2 regions of the Rhodococcus sp. 077-4 genome follow, and region 1 is predicted to be linked to the other one. Evidence: riboswitches for the same ligand, from Rfam matches in the RefSeq annotation. Region 1 holds a riboswitch; the other holds the start of a gene.
What was found. A riboswitch is a leader RNA that binds a small molecule or an ion and turns the genes downstream of it on or off. The one in region 1 is predicted to bind S-adenosylmethionine.

Region 1 (7,332 bases):
GCACTCAATGCGTCGGCAAAGCGCCGGTCTGCCGCACCGAACAGCGCCGCGAACACGACGATGAGCGCCACGGTCACGATGGTGACCATGCCGATCCGCACCGGCCGCGGCCCCTCCAGATCGATCGAACCGGCTCCGCGTCGGGTCCATCGGACCACGCGCACCGGCAGCAACACCGGTAGGAGCGCGCCGAGGGCAATCCCCGTCCACGTCCAGGCACGTGAGAGCACCACGGCACCGACAACGATTGCGAGGGTCGTCGACATCGTCACGATCCACTCGGCCGCTCGCAGCGCCGAGACGCTCGCCAGCGCCAGAACTCCTGCCACGCCTACCCATTCCCACAGCGAAAGCCGGCCGCTGCGCACAGTGAGCGCGACGACCACGAAGGCCAGCGCGGTGATCAGCACACCGAACGTGTTGTCCACCAACGTCACTGCACCGATCAGACCGGCAACAGCGGCCCCGATCAGCGCCGGGCGAGGTGCCTTCGAGTGCCGCAGTACAGGCCAGGTGCGCGGCCCCCAGGGAGACAGTGCGTGCTTCTTTCCACTACGGATCGGAATGTCGATCGTGCTCATGGCTGGTCCTTTTCTGTGCTTCGGGCATGGAAGGTAGGCGGCTGCAGTCCGGGGACGAGCAGTCGCGGTTCGGATGGATCGAGAAAGTCAGTGCTCGGGAATGGCCACTCTGATGTGACAGCCGACTTCGCTGTCGAGAACTTCGATACTTCCGCCGTGTAGTTCGGTGGCCCAGCGGGCAATGCCGAGACCGAGACCTGTTCCGCCGTCGGTGGAACCGCCGCGAGTGAATCGGTCGAACACCGAGTGGCGATCGGCGATCGCGATACCCGGGCCCTGATCGACGACGTCGAATGCGAATGCCCCGGCGGTTCGATGGGCCCGTACGGTCACGGTGGTCGACGGCGGGGAATGTCGCACAGCATTGTCGACGAGGTTGGTGATCACCTGCGTCATGCGAGACCGGTCGGCCACGACGGTCGTATCGCCGGGCGCGAGAACGAGCGACACTCGTTCTCGATGAACGGAGGTCGCATCCTCGAGGAATTGCCGCACCGGGAACTCCTCTCTGGCAATGGTGAGTACACCGCCCTCCACCCGCGACAGGTCGAGCAGTTCGTTGACCAGGTCACCAAGCCTTTCGGTTTGGCGCAGCGCCACCGACAGGGTCTCGGGATTCGCGTCGGTCACCCCGTCGACCACGTTCTCGAGTACGGCACGCAGGGCCGCGATGGGCGTCTTCAACTCGTGCGAGACATTGCCGATCAACTCGCGGCGATACTTCTCTGCGGCTTCCAGATCGTCCGCCATGGTGTTGAACGCGGTGGCGAGTTCGCCCACCTCGTCCCGTGAGGTGGCGCGCACGCGTGTCGAGTAGTCGCCTCGCGCCATCGCTTTGGCCGCCGAGGTCATCTCGCGCAGCGGAGACGTCATTCCGTGGGCGACGAATTGCGTTGCGGCCAGCGAGACCACGAGCGCCGCGAGCAATGTGTAGCGAAACTGCCAGCCCGCCCCGATCCAGAAGACGACGCTCGCCAGCACCAACACAGTGCCTACGACGAACGAGACCTTCAGCTTGAACGATCGCAGCGGATCGAGCGGGCGCGGCAGCATTCGCGTCATCGGGGCGACTCCACGGCATAGCCGACGCCGTGCACGGTACGGATGAGATCGCCACCGAGCTTGCGCCGCAACGCTTTCACATGAGAGTCGACGGTCCTGCTGCTTGCCGAATCGTCCCAGCCCCACAGCTCCGACAGCAGGGTTTCCCGAGAGACCGCAGTACGCGGCCGCGCGGCGAGGTAGGCGAGGATGTCGAATTCTGTTCTGGTCAAGTGGATGTCGCCGGAGGGATTGCTCACCCGCCGTTCCCGGTGGTCGATCTGCACATCACCGACTCGAACGGCCTGCAGTTCGGTGACCACCGCTCGCTCTGCCCGCCGAATCAAGGCGTGCACGCGAGCGACCAACTCGCGCATGCTGAACGGCTTGCCCAGATAGTCGTCTGCGCCCACGCCCAGTCCGACGAGCATGTCCGTCTCGTCGGATTTGGCCGTCAACATCAACACCGGGACCGGGCGGGACGCCTGGATTCGGCGACACACCTCGAGACCGTCGAACCCGGGCAGCATGAGATCGAGCACCACCACGTCGGGGTCGTACCGGGCACACGCGTCGACGGCAGAGGGACCGTCGGCGGCCGTGACGACCTCGTACCCCTCGCCGCGCAGCCGAGCGGCGACGGCCTCGGAGATCGTGGGCTCGTCGTCGACGACGAGAACTGTGCGGCTCATGAGAACTGACCCTAGAGGGCGCGCATGGAGGAGTCCGTCGGGAAATATGGAGGTTCGGTGAAGGTTCGAGCAGCCGTTCCCAACAGGGACGAACACGCCGACACATAGATTAGGGTGGGCTACCCTACTTGATGTTAGCCAACCCTTCCGAGAGGCGATCCATGCGTAACCGACCACTTTTCCGGACCTGGGCGGTGTGCGTGACAGCACTGACCACCGCGGGGCTCCTCAGCGCGTGCTCGAACGCCACCGACGAGGCGTCGCCGACCCCAGGTACCGCCTCCGACTCGGCAGCCTTCCCGGTCTCGGTCGAGCATGCGTTCGGTGAGACCGTGGTCCCCGAAGAGCCCACACGCATCGTGGTGGCCGGATACACCGAACAGGACACGGTGTTGGCGCTCGGCGTGATACCCGTCGGCGTCACGGAATGGTACGGCGATCAGCCGTACGCCACCTGGCCCTGGGCGCAGGCCGCACTGGGTGACGCGCAGCCCGAAGTGCTGTCCAATACCGGCGACGGCTTCGAGACGGAGAAGATCGCGGCACTGCGACCCGACCTGATCATCGCCACCAATGCCGGTTTGAACGCGGAGACCTACAGCACCCTGAGCGACATCGCGCCCACGTTGGCGCAGTCCGACGCCTCGACCGCCTACTTCGAGCCCTGGGACGTACAGGCGGAGAAGATCGGGCGCGCATTGGGCAAGAAGGCCGAGGTCGATGGCCTGATCGATGGCGTGAACCGCAAGTTCGCCGACGCCGCGGCGGCGCACCCCGAATTCGCCGACAGGAAGGCGATCTTTCTCCAGAATGCGTTCTACGAGGGCAAGGCCATCGCGTACCAGGACGGGCTGAGCACCGACTTCCTCACCGCGCTCGGTTTCGTCATCCCCACGGACATCGACGCGTACGTTCCCCTCGACGGCGGTGGGCAGGCCAGCATTCCGCTGGAGAACTTGTCGGTTCTCAACTCCGCCGACGTACTGATCTGGGGAACCGAGAGCCCGGGCGACCGCACCGAGCTCGAAAAGGAAGCGGTGTACAACGCCCTCGAACCGGTGCAGGACGGCAACCTCGTGTTCACCGACGGGGTGACGGCGGGCGCAATCTACTTCACCAGCGTGCTGAGCCTGCCGTACGTCATCGACAAGCTGACCCCGGCGCTGACCGAGGCACTCGGCGGAACGGCAGCGACGATCACCGGCTGACAGGACCAGGTCGCCTACTTCGCGGCGGAGCGCCTGTCCATCCACATCGCGGTGGCCAGAACGCCCAGGCCGGCCACTGCCAGACCGGAACCGACAGCGGCCGGTGCCGTGTAGCCGAATCCGGCGGCGATCACGGCACCACCGACTGCCGCTCCGATCGCGTTGGCAAGATTGAATGCCGCGTGATTGAGCGACGCGGCGAGTGTCTGGGCGTCCTCGGCCACGTCCATCAGTCGCGTCTGCAGGCCGGGGACCACCGACGAACCGGACGCGCCGATCAGGAAGACCAGGAGCAGCGCGGTCACCGGATTGTGTGCCGCTACGACGAACACCGCCAGGAATACCGCGGTGGCGGCCAGCCCGACAAAGGTGCCCTTGAGCTGGTATCGATCGGCGAGCCAGCCGCCCGCGTAGTTTCCGGCGACCATTCCGAGTCCGTAGATCATCAGGGCGACAGGAACGAATGCGCGGGCAAGACCGGCAACGTCGGTCAGCGTCGATGCGATGTAGGTGTACACCGCGAACATGCCGCCGAATCCGACGATGCCCACGAACAGGGTCATCCACACCTGGCCCCGGCGCAGCGCACCCAGCTCGGTGATCGGACTGGTGGTCGGCATCGCGTCGAGACGCGGCATCCACAAAACGAGCGCGGTGACGGTCAGTGCCCCGATGACTGCGACGAGCGTGAAGGCGCTGCGCCAGCCCAGCGCCTGGCCGATCCAGGTTGCCACCGGGACGCCGACGACGTTGGCCACCGAAAGTCCCATCATGACCATCGCGACGGCTTTGGCTCGCTTGCCCGGCTCGGCCAGGTGGGCGGCCACCAGAGCAGCCACACCGAAGTACGCGCCGTGCGGCAGCCCTGCCACGAATCGAGAGGCCACCAGCTCGTTGAAACTGGGCGCGAACACGGTGCCGAGGTTTCCGAGGGTGAAGGCCACCATCAGCGCCAGCAGCAGCATTCTGCGGGGAACGCGGGCGGCCAGGGCCGCGATGGTCGGCGCGCCGACGACGACACCGAGCGCGTATGCGGAGATCATGTGGCCGGCCGAGGGCTCGGAGATCCCCATCGTCGTCGCGATGTCCGGCAACAGACCCATCGACGCGAATTCCGTGGTGCCGATCCCGAAGCCGCCGATCGACAGGGCCAGCATCGCGAGCTTGCGGCGGGTCGAGTGCGGTCGATGACTGACACTCAGACCACTCGACACCTTGCCGCGCACAGCGCTGACACGGGAAAGAGCGGAATCGGTGACAGTCACAGCGGAACAACTTTCGTGTGGATCGGGGATGTGAACAAGGAGAACGGCGGCTCGGCGAATCGATTCAGCAGAGACCGACCGAGTAGAAGAACAGCCGACCGAATCATTGTCTTCCCCCTGGCAACTTCTTTTCGAGTCGCGGCACGGTGATTGTCCTCACCCGAGCATCTGCTCGAGCTGCCCCGAACTCCGAGCGTGTGCCCTTGTTCCGGTGGAGTGCCGTCACCCGCTAAGATCTTCGCCAGGTCATGAGTGCCAGCATCGAGCCCCGGCTTGCTGGCCGGCAACCCTCCAACCGCGGTGGGGTGCCCCGGGTGAACGACCAGGCCGATCCGGCACGCGAGTGCCGGATCGACAAGCGCGGGTCCGCAGGAAGCGGACCCACTGAACCTTCGGTCCCCAGGGGCCGAAGCCTGTCAGGAGGTTCTCTCATGTGTTGCTGTACCGATACGCCCCGTAGCGCTCGACTTCTCGAGCTTCATTCGACATTCGATTCGTCTCAGACAGACTCGTCTCAGAAAACGGAGTATCACCAGCCATGACCGATTCCACCCCTGACGTCGTCGACGCCACCGGAGCACCCACCCAGGATCCGTTCACCGATCCCGCCGCCGACTGGAGCTTCGAGACCAAGCAGATCCACTCGGGCCAGACCCCGGACGGTGTCACCAAGGCTCGTGCGTTGCCGATCTACCAGACCACCTCGTACACGTTCGACAACACCGACCACGCCGCCGCACTGTTCGGACTCGCGGAGCCGGGCAACATCTACACCCGCATCATCAACCCCACGCAGGACGTGGTCGAGCAGCGCATCGCTGCCCTCGAAGGTGGCGTCGCAGCTCTGCTGGTGTCGTCCGGTCAGGCCGCCGAGACGTTCGCGATTCTCAACCTCGCGGAGGCAGGCGATCACATCGTCTCGAGCCCGCGGCTCTACGGCGGTACGTACAACCTGTTCCACTACACGCTCCCCAAGCTGGGCATCACCGTCTCGTTCGTCGACGATCCCGATGACCTCGAGCAGTGGCGCGCAGCGATCACGCCGTCGACCAAGGCGTTCTACGGCGAGTCGATCTCCAATCCGAAGAACGACATTCTCGATATCCCGGGCATCTCGGCGGTGGCACACGAGAACGGCATTCCGTTGATCGTGGACAACACCGTGGCAACGCCGTACCTGCTTCAGCCGTTGAAGCACGGTGCCGACATCGTGGTGCACTCGGCGACGAAGTATCTCGGTGGACACGGAACGGCCATCGCCGGCGTCATCGTCGACGGTGGCACGTTCGACTGGACGCAGGGCCGTCACCCCAACTTCACCACCGCAGACCCGAGTTACCACGGCGTCGTCTTCGCCGATCTCGGTGCACCCGCGTTCGCACTGAAGGCACGCGTGCAGCTCTTGCGTGACATCGGCGCAGCGGTCTCCCCATTCAACGCCTTCCTCATCAGCCAGGGTCTCGAGACGTTGAGCCTGCGGATCGAGCGGCACGTGTCGAACGCACAGAAGGTCGCCGCCTTCCTCGCCGGTCGAGACGACGTCGTCTCGATCAACTACGCGGGACTCGAATCGTCCCCGTGGTACCAGCGCGGGCAGGAATTGTTGCCGAAGGGTCAGGGCGCAATCATCGCGTTCGAGTTGCAGGGTGGTGTCGATGCCGGCAAGAAGTTCGTCAACGCACTCACGCTGCACAGCCACGTCGCTAACATCGGAGACGTGCGTTCACTCGTCATCCACCCCGCGTCCACCACGCATTCCCAGCTGACTCCGGAGGAGCAGTTGGCATCGGGCGTGACCCCCGGCCTGGTTCGCTTGGCCGTGGGTATCGAAGGGATCGACGACATCATCGCCGATCTCGAGGTCGGCTTCAGCGCGGCGGCGTCTTGAGTCACAGCTGCGACGCAGGCGTTCGTCCGGAGGCGGTTCTTCCGCCTCCGGACGGGCGGTTGGGCTTCATCGACATCGGTGCTCTCGATCTCGAAAACGGCTCTCGGATTTCCCAGGTCACGGTGGCGGTGCAGCGGTGGGGCGAACTTGCCACCGACCGCAGCAACGTCGTTCTCGTCGAGCATGCCCTGACCGGGGACTCACATGTGTCCGGTCCGCCGGATGCCGATCATGCTCTGCCCGGTTGGTGGAACGGCATGGTCGGGCCCGGTCGCCCCATCGACACCGACGAGTGGTGCGTCGTGGCGACCAACGTGCTCGGCGGCTGCGGTGGCACCACCGGCCCGAGCAGTGTCTCGCCCGACGGCACCCCCTACGGATCTCGCTTCCCGGACATCTCGATCCGAGATCAGGTCGCTGCCGAAGTTGCCGTTGCCGACGCATTGGGCATCGAGCGGTTCGCGGCAGTCGTCGGTGGCTCGATGGGCGGAATGCGCACCCTCGAATGGATCGTCGGCTACCCCGATCGAGTGGCGGCCGCTTTGATCCTTGCGGTCGGTGCGAGGGCGACAGCCGACCAGATCGGCACCCAGACAACGCAAATCGCGGCGATCAAGGCCGATCCAGGCTGGCTCGGCGGCAACTACCACGGCACCG
Region 2 (7,332 bases), on a different contig from region 1:
CTGCTCGACGGATTGGATCGTCGAAATGCCGGTGAGAACGAGGATGGTCTGCAACCCGGCTTCGAGGCCGGACAGCACATCGGTGTCCATTCGGTCGCCGATCATGAGTGTGTTCTCCGAGTGCCCGCCGATCGCACGCAGCGCCGAACGCATCATCAACGCGTTGGGCTTGCCCACGTAGTACGGCTCCTTGCCGGTGGCCTTGGTGATCAGGGCAGCAACCGAACCCGTGGCCGGCAGCGAGCCCTCACGCGACGGACCGGTCGCGTCGGGGTTGGTGGCGATGAAGCGCGAACCCTTCTCGACCAGGCGAATGGCAGTGGTGATGGCCTCGAACGAGTACGTCCGGGTTTCGCCGAGCACCACATAGTCGGGGCTGGAGTCGGTAAGGGTGTAGCCGATGTCGTGCAGTGCGGTGGTCAGACCCGACTCGCCGACGACATACGCACTGCCACCGGGCCGCTGATTGCCCAGGAACGTCGCGGTGGCCAGGGCCGAGGTCCAGATCGACTTCTCCGGAATGTCCAGACCGGTGAACGCCAGGCGTGCCCGCAGGTCACGTGGGGTACGAATCGAATTGTTGGTCAACACGATGAACGGAATCTCGTTGGCCTGCAGCTCAGCGAGAAACGTGTCGGCACCGGGTATCAGATGATCCTCGTGGACCAGAACGCCGTCCATGTCCATCAGGTACGTCCACTGCTGAGGCTTCTCGGTTTCGCTCACCTCACCATTGTGAACCATCTGCCGACCGTCGACTCGTGGACTGGAGCTAACTCGCCCGGCGCTCCTCGGCGCGTCGGGAGTCGGTTCGCAGTACCTGCCGCTCGCGAGCGGTGGTGCCGCCCCACACTCCGAACGGTTCGTTGGCTGCCAGCGCGAAACGTCGGCACGCGTCGACGACACCGCAGCCGGCGCACACCTGCTTGGCGCGCTCCTCACGTTCACGACGGGCGGAGCGTCCCTCGCCGGTCGGGGAAAAGAAGATTTCCGAGTCCTGCCCGCGGCACACCGCGTCGGTCTGCCAGTCCCATGACTCGATGGCAGGCGAAATCCCGCGCTCGATCATGGCAATCGCGCTGTTCCTCGACATCGCTGCCCCGTTCCCTCGATCGGTTGTGGACTCGTTCGATGATCGCGAGACGCGACCGATTCGGCAATGATTCGGATCATCGTGATTCGGAGGCGATGCGTCACAGCAATTTACAGCGCGCAACCATTTCGCTCGACGTGATAGAAACTCGAAGGCCAACGTGCACTTGACTTTTCAATGTCCACGTCTATACATTTCTGACACCATCCAGAGCGACCGAGAGACCTTGGCTCGATGACGTCGCAGCAACCCCCTTCTTCATCGAAGGTGTGGGTGCTACCGCCAGGGCCGATGGAGGCACCAGAGATGAACTTCTGTATCAGTACGCCCGTCTGACCGATTCGCGTACTCACAGTCCACTCTTTCGAAAGGCACCACAGCGATGATCGCTGCCCATCCGTCCCGGCGGCTCCGGTGACTCAACTTCAGGCCCGACCCGACATACCTGCGGTCGACGAACTCGTCGACATCCCCGACGAGCAACTCGTCGTCGCACGGAAGTGGCATCCCTGGCGTTGGGTGATCAGCATCGCCACTCTCGTTGTGGCCGCGCAGTTCCTGCATGGTTTCGCCACCAACCCGGGCTGGGATTGGGGCACGTTCGCCGACTACTTCGCGGCACCGTCCATCCTGTCCGCGCTGTGGCTGACGATCCAGCTCACGTTCTGGGGCACCCTGATCGGGTTTGCGCTGGGAATCGCACTCGCGGTGGCCCGCCTGTCCAACAACCCAGTGCTGCAGGTGATCTCCTGGTTCTACATCTGGGCGTTCCGCTCCATCCCGTTGATCGTGCAATTGCTGTTCTGGTTCAACATCGCCTATCTGTATCAGACGCTGTCGCTGGGAATCCCGTTCGGAGCCAGCTTCTTCGAGTTCAGTGTCAACAACGTCATCAGCGGCTCCACAGCCGCAATCATCGGACTTGCTCTGCACCAGGCAGCCTACTCGGCGGAGATCGTCCGGGGTGGGATCATCTCGGTGGACCAGGGACAGCTGGAAGCGTCTGCGGCCCTTGGAATTCCGAAGCGTCGTGAATTCTTCAAAATCGTTCTGCCCCAAGCGATGCGGGGAATTCTGCCGAACGCCGCCAATGAGGTGATCAGCTTGTTCAAGGGCACATCGATAGTCTCTGTCGTGGCCATCGCCGAACTGTTCTACCAGGTGCAGGTGGTGTACGGGCGTAGCGGACGAGTGGTGCCGCTCCTGATGGTCGCCACGGTCTGGTACATCATCCTCACCTCGATTCTCTCCGTCTTGCAGTACTACGTCGAGCGGCACTACGCCAAGGGCGCTGTCCGCAACATCGAGCTCACCCCTATCCAGAAGTTGCGTCAGAAACTGGCCGAGATCACCCTCGCCCCGCGAGGAGCGACACGATGACCACCCTCGACGCCACCACTCCCACGTCCGAGACCCAGTACGCCGTCGAGGTACGCGGCGTGCACAAGTCCTACGGTCCCCTCGAAGTCCTCAAAGGAGTGGACCTGACCGTCCGCCCCGGCGAGGTCACCGTCATCATCGGTCCGTCCGGATCCGGCAAGTCGACTTTGTTGCGCGCCCTCAACCACCTGGAGAAGGTGGACCAGGGCACCGTTCGGGTCGATGGCGAGCTGGTGGGCTACAAGCGCAAGGGTGCCAAGCTGCACGAGCTGAGCAACCGCGAGATCCTGCGTCAGCGTTCGCAGATCGGGTTCGTGTTCCAGAACTTCAACCTCTTTCCGCATCTGACGGTGCTGGAAAACGTCATCGAGGCGCCGATTTCCGCGCAGAAGCGCAAGCGCTCGGACGTCGAACCCGAGGCTCTGGCGTTGCTCGAGCGCGTCGGCGTCGGAGCGAAAGCACACGATTACCCCCGACGTCTTTCCGGCGGGCAACAGCAACGTGTAGCCATTGCGCGCGCACTGGCATTGCGTCCCAAAGTAATTCTGTTCGACGAGCCCACTTCCGCGCTCGATCCAGAGCTGGTCGGAGAGGTCCTCGAGGTCATTCGAGGACTCGCCCGAGACGGAGCCACGCTCGTGATCGTCACGCACGAGGTCGGCTTCGCTCGCGAGATCGCCGACACGGTGGTGTTCATGGACGACGGCCTGATCGTCGAACAGGGACCACCTGCGGCGCTGCTGGACAGTCCCACCGAGGCGCGCACCAGAGCGTTTCTCGCGCACGTCCTCTAGATCGCATACACACCTTCATCTCCGACAATTCGAGGAAGACCCATGTCCGCAATCAGATCCACCCGACGTCTCACTGTGGTCGCCTCGGCGCTCCTCGCACTTGCACTCGGTGTCACCGCCTGCAGCGAGCCTGCAGCGCAGGAGACCATCACCGCCTCGGACGGCACCACCTACGACCTCTCTCCCGAGCAAGCAGGCCGCATCCACGTGGACAAGGTCGACGAGATCGCCGCGAAACTCCCTCAGGCAGTGCGTGATCGGGGAGTGCTGGTCGGAACCGGCTCGTCCGGAGCAACGCCGCCGCTCGGCTTCTACGCCACCGACGACACGACTCCCATCGGCTCCGAAATCGACCTCGGATGGCTCGTCGCCGACACCCTCGGTTTGAAGTACGAACGCCAGAATGCGGATTGGTCGCAGAATTTCGTCAAGATCGACTCCGGTGAGAGCGACGTGTTCATCTCCAACGTGACGGTCACCGAGGAGCGCAAGGACAAGTACGACTTCGCCACCTATCGACTGGACAACCTGGCATTCGAGGCCAAGAAAGACTCCGGATGGAAGGTCGACGGACGCAAGGACGTGGCAGGCAAGAAGATCGGCGTGGGTTCGGGAACCAACCAGGAGCAACTGCTCGTTGATTGGAACGAGCAGAACGTCGCCGAGGGCTTGGCACCGGCCGAAATCGCCTACTACCAGAACACCTCGGACTACTACTTGGCACTGGGCTCCGGCCGCATCGACGCCTACCTCGGGCCCAACCCATCGGCTGTCTACCACTCGTCGAGCACCGGCGAGAGCGACGTGATCGGCACATTCTCCGGCGCAGGCGACGCATTGCAGGGCGAGATCGGTGTGCTCACCAAGAAGGACAACGGACTCATCGGGCCGATCAACGAAGCACTGAACCACGTCATCGAGACGGGCGATTACGCAAAGGTCCTCGAGAAATGGGGCCTGCAGTCCGAGGCCGTACCCGAGTCCGTCATCAACCCACCGGGGCTTCCGCGCAAGCCTGCGGCATAGGAACGCAGTGAAAGTGGTAGTTGTCGGCGGCGGCATCGTTGGGGCTTCGTCGGCCTGGCAGATCGCGCAGCGCGGCCACGAGGTGACCTTGCTCGAGCAATTCGGGCCGGGGCACAAGAACGGCGCATCCCACGGGAGTTCGCGAATATATCGGCACGGCTACGCCGACGATTACTTCGTTTCGCTGGCCGCGCGAGCACTTCCTCTGTGGCAAGAGCTCGAAAGCATGACCGACACAGCACTGTTGGAACTGACCGGCGCTGTCGACCACGGGGACCCGGTGACGGTGAACCCTCGGATCGACGCGTTGGCTAGGGCGGGCCTCGAGTTCGAGGTCCTCGAACCTGCTGCAGCGCACATGCGTTGGAGCGGAATCCGATTCGACACAACCGTGCTCTACCACCCCGCGGCCGGGCGGCTTCATGCCGATCGCAGCGTTGCGGCTTCGGTTGCAGCAGCGCGGCTGCACGGTGCGACCGTCGAGTACGAGACGCCGGTGCGGGAGATCGTCGGTACCGACGTCGTCACCGACGTCGTCACCGACAGCCGAACCTATTCGGCGGACGTGGTTGTCGTGGCGGCTGGCGCATGGACGTCCGCGATCGCACCACATCTGACGCTACCGCCCTTGGTCACCACTCAGGAGCAGCCGGCGCACTTTGTCCCCCTGGCATCGGAAGTAAAGTGGCCCAGTTTCGTTCATCACCCCGGCGCTGTGCTGAAGACCGTGGGAATCTATGGATTGTCGTCGATCGACGGGGTGAAGATCGGCGAGCATGGCACCGGGCCGGTTGTCCATCCGGATTCCCGCGACTTCGTGCCGCGTCCTGACGGGGTCCAACGACTGGTCGACTACGCGCGGGAGTGGCTTCCAGGAGTCGATGCCGACGCGGCCGAACCTCTCACGTGTCTGTACACCAGCACGCCCGATTCCAACTTCGCCATCGAACGCAGTGGTAACACCGTTGTGGCGGCAGGGTTCTCGGGTCATGCATTCAAATTCGCACCCGCGGTCGGGGAACTGGTCGCACATCTCGTCGACGGATGACGAGGACAGGAGAGACCATGAGCGCCGCGTTCGATACCCGTGTTGCTCCGCGCCTGCAGTTCGTCGACATCGGTCAGGACGATCCGCTTGCCACGCCACTGCTGCAGGAACTCGCGCTGGAGTACGCCTCGCGATACGGGCGCAGTCCCGGAGAGCAGTACCAGGACTTGAGGTCCTATCCCAGCGACGAATTCGCGCCGCCCCGCGGTCTCCTCCTGGTGGCTCTGTCCGACGGTGTCCCGGTCGCCGGCGGCGCATACCGGCAGTACGATGCCGACACCGCCGAGCTCAAGCGGATCTGGACGTCGAAGTCTCAGCGCGGCAGAGGGTTCGGGCGACGGGTGGTGGCCGAGTTGGAGCGTAGCGCTCGCGATCGGGGATACCGTCGGATCTATCTGACCACGGGATGGAACCAGCCCGAGGCCGTTGCGCTGTACCTGGCTGCCGGCTACACCCCGCTCTACGACCGAACTCTGCCGTCGAAGACCGTCGGTTCACATCCTTTCGAGAAGAGCCTCGAGTGAGTCTCACTCGTCGAAGCCAGATCAGCGACGGTGAGCCACCCCTCGCCCATCGACCTGCTTTTGCCCATCATGGCGTGTTCAGCTCCGTCCAACTGGACGTACTCGGCTTCCGGTGTCGACGCACGCCTCCGTCTTGTCTCGCACCCTGAACGCCAGCCCGCAGAATATCTTTGGCTCGCGCGGACTGGCTTCCTCGGACAGCGCGGCGCGGACGCGGTCCCATGGCCTACGACACGCTGCTTGCAGAACCGTGAGTGCGGATATTTCAGGCAGAGCTGTGCCCTGACGCTTGTGTGGGTCGTTATGCGGGTTGTCGTGGTTCCTCGTCCCCGGCATCGCCGTGGTGGTCGGGCGGGTAGAGAACCTCTTCTGGATGGTGTGCGTGGTTGATGAGGCCGCGCCTGCGCGGGTCCATTTCGGGTGGTGGGTGCCAGAGGGTGCGGCCCGGATACTGGTGGTGTGCTCCGGCTTTGGTGGTGGCCCATTTGCCGGGGCCGGTGCCGACGAGTGCGTGGTGCATGTCGCAGCCGAAGGTGAGGGAGTCGATGTCGGTGTAGCCGCCGTCGATCCACTCCGTCATGTGGTGGGCTTGGGACCACGTTGCCGGTCGGGTGCACGACGGAAACGAGCAACCTCGATCGCGGGCGATGAGGACGATGCGTTGATCGGCTGAGGCGATGCGTTTGGATCGGCCGAGGTAGAGGGCACGGCCGTGGTCGTCGAAGATGGTCAGGTAGTGGTGGGCGTGGGAGGCCATTCTGATGGCGTCGCGGATCGACACGCGTGATCCGGTGGCGGTCATGGCGTATCCGCAGCCGGCTTCGAGATCTTTCAGGCTCATGGTGACGATGGCGGTGACGGGTAGTCCGCGGTGGGTGCCGAGTGTGCCGGAGGCGAGTGTCTGCCGCAGCGCCAGCTTCAGGGCGTCGTGTTGACGTTCGTTCTGGGTGCGGAGGTCCCGCTGGGCTGCCGCTTTCCGCGCTGCCGCCGCTGCCTCGCCTTGTGCCTCGGCGCTCTGCGCATCGGGTCGAGCGTCGGTGTCCGATGCGGCGTCGGCGTCGGACCCACCGGTGCCACCGGGCCCGGCAGTGTCATCGATGTCGTCCGATCGATCCGCACTGTTGTGGGAGGTAGCGCCTTCGGGTTCTGTGTCGCAACCACATTCGATGCCATCACCGCATCCGCCGTCACCGCTGCATTCACCGCTATCCCGCAGGCCGCCATCCCACAGGCTGTCATCCCACAAGCCCGCATCGTCCGGCCACTCTTCTGCCGTCCGTTCATCAACCGGCGACTCATCATCGGGTTCGGTATCGGGTTGTGGTGGCCCGTCTGCCTCCGACGCGCCGTCTGGCGTGGGTGAATCCTGTTCGGCTGCTGGGTGATCGGGCCATGATCCGTCGGTTGCTGCCCCGCCGCTCCCGGTCTTGCCGCCGCCGTTCGTGTCTCCTTCTCCATCGTCGGTGA

Region 2: another riboswitch for S-adenosylmethionine. It lies ahead of ACNEOT_RS06380 (amino acid ABC transporter permease); the one in region 1 lies ahead of ACNEOT_RS11615 (bifunctional o-acetylhomoserine/o-acetylserine sulfhydrylase).

What each region holds. Positions count from the first base shown of each region.
Region 1 is NZ_JAJPWC010000002.1:509,089-516,420, reverse strand. It holds gene ACNEOT_RS11640 (DUF4153 domain-containing protein) at 1-581, opposite strand, end outside; gene ACNEOT_RS11635 (ATP-binding protein) at 669-1,643, opposite strand; gene ACNEOT_RS11630 (response regulator transcription factor) at 1,640-2,314, opposite strand; gene ACNEOT_RS11625 (ABC transporter substrate-binding protein) at 2,515-3,522, shown strand; gene ACNEOT_RS11620 (MFS transporter) at 3,537-4,679, opposite strand; SAM riboswitch class IV at 5,032-5,154, shown strand; gene ACNEOT_RS11615 (bifunctional o-acetylhomoserine/o-acetylserine sulfhydrylase) at 5,326-6,675, shown strand; gene metX (homoserine O-acetyltransferase MetX) at 6,672-7,332, shown strand, end outside.
Region 2 is NZ_JAJPWC010000001.1:1,304,493-1,311,824, forward strand. It holds gene ACNEOT_RS06370 (HAD-IIA family hydrolase) at 1-744, opposite strand, end outside; gene ACNEOT_RS06375 (WhiB family transcriptional regulator) at 773-1,093, opposite strand; SAM riboswitch class I at 1,294-1,391, shown strand; gene ACNEOT_RS06380 (amino acid ABC transporter permease) at 1,613-2,473, shown strand; gene ACNEOT_RS06385 (amino acid ABC transporter ATP-binding protein) at 2,470-3,267, shown strand; gene ACNEOT_RS06390 (ABC transporter substrate-binding protein) at 3,310-4,293, shown strand; gene ACNEOT_RS06395 (FAD-dependent oxidoreductase) at 4,301-5,341, shown strand; gene ACNEOT_RS06400 (GNAT family N-acetyltransferase) at 5,359-5,865, shown strand; gene ACNEOT_RS06405 (DUF222 domain-containing protein) at 6,167-7,332, opposite strand, start outside.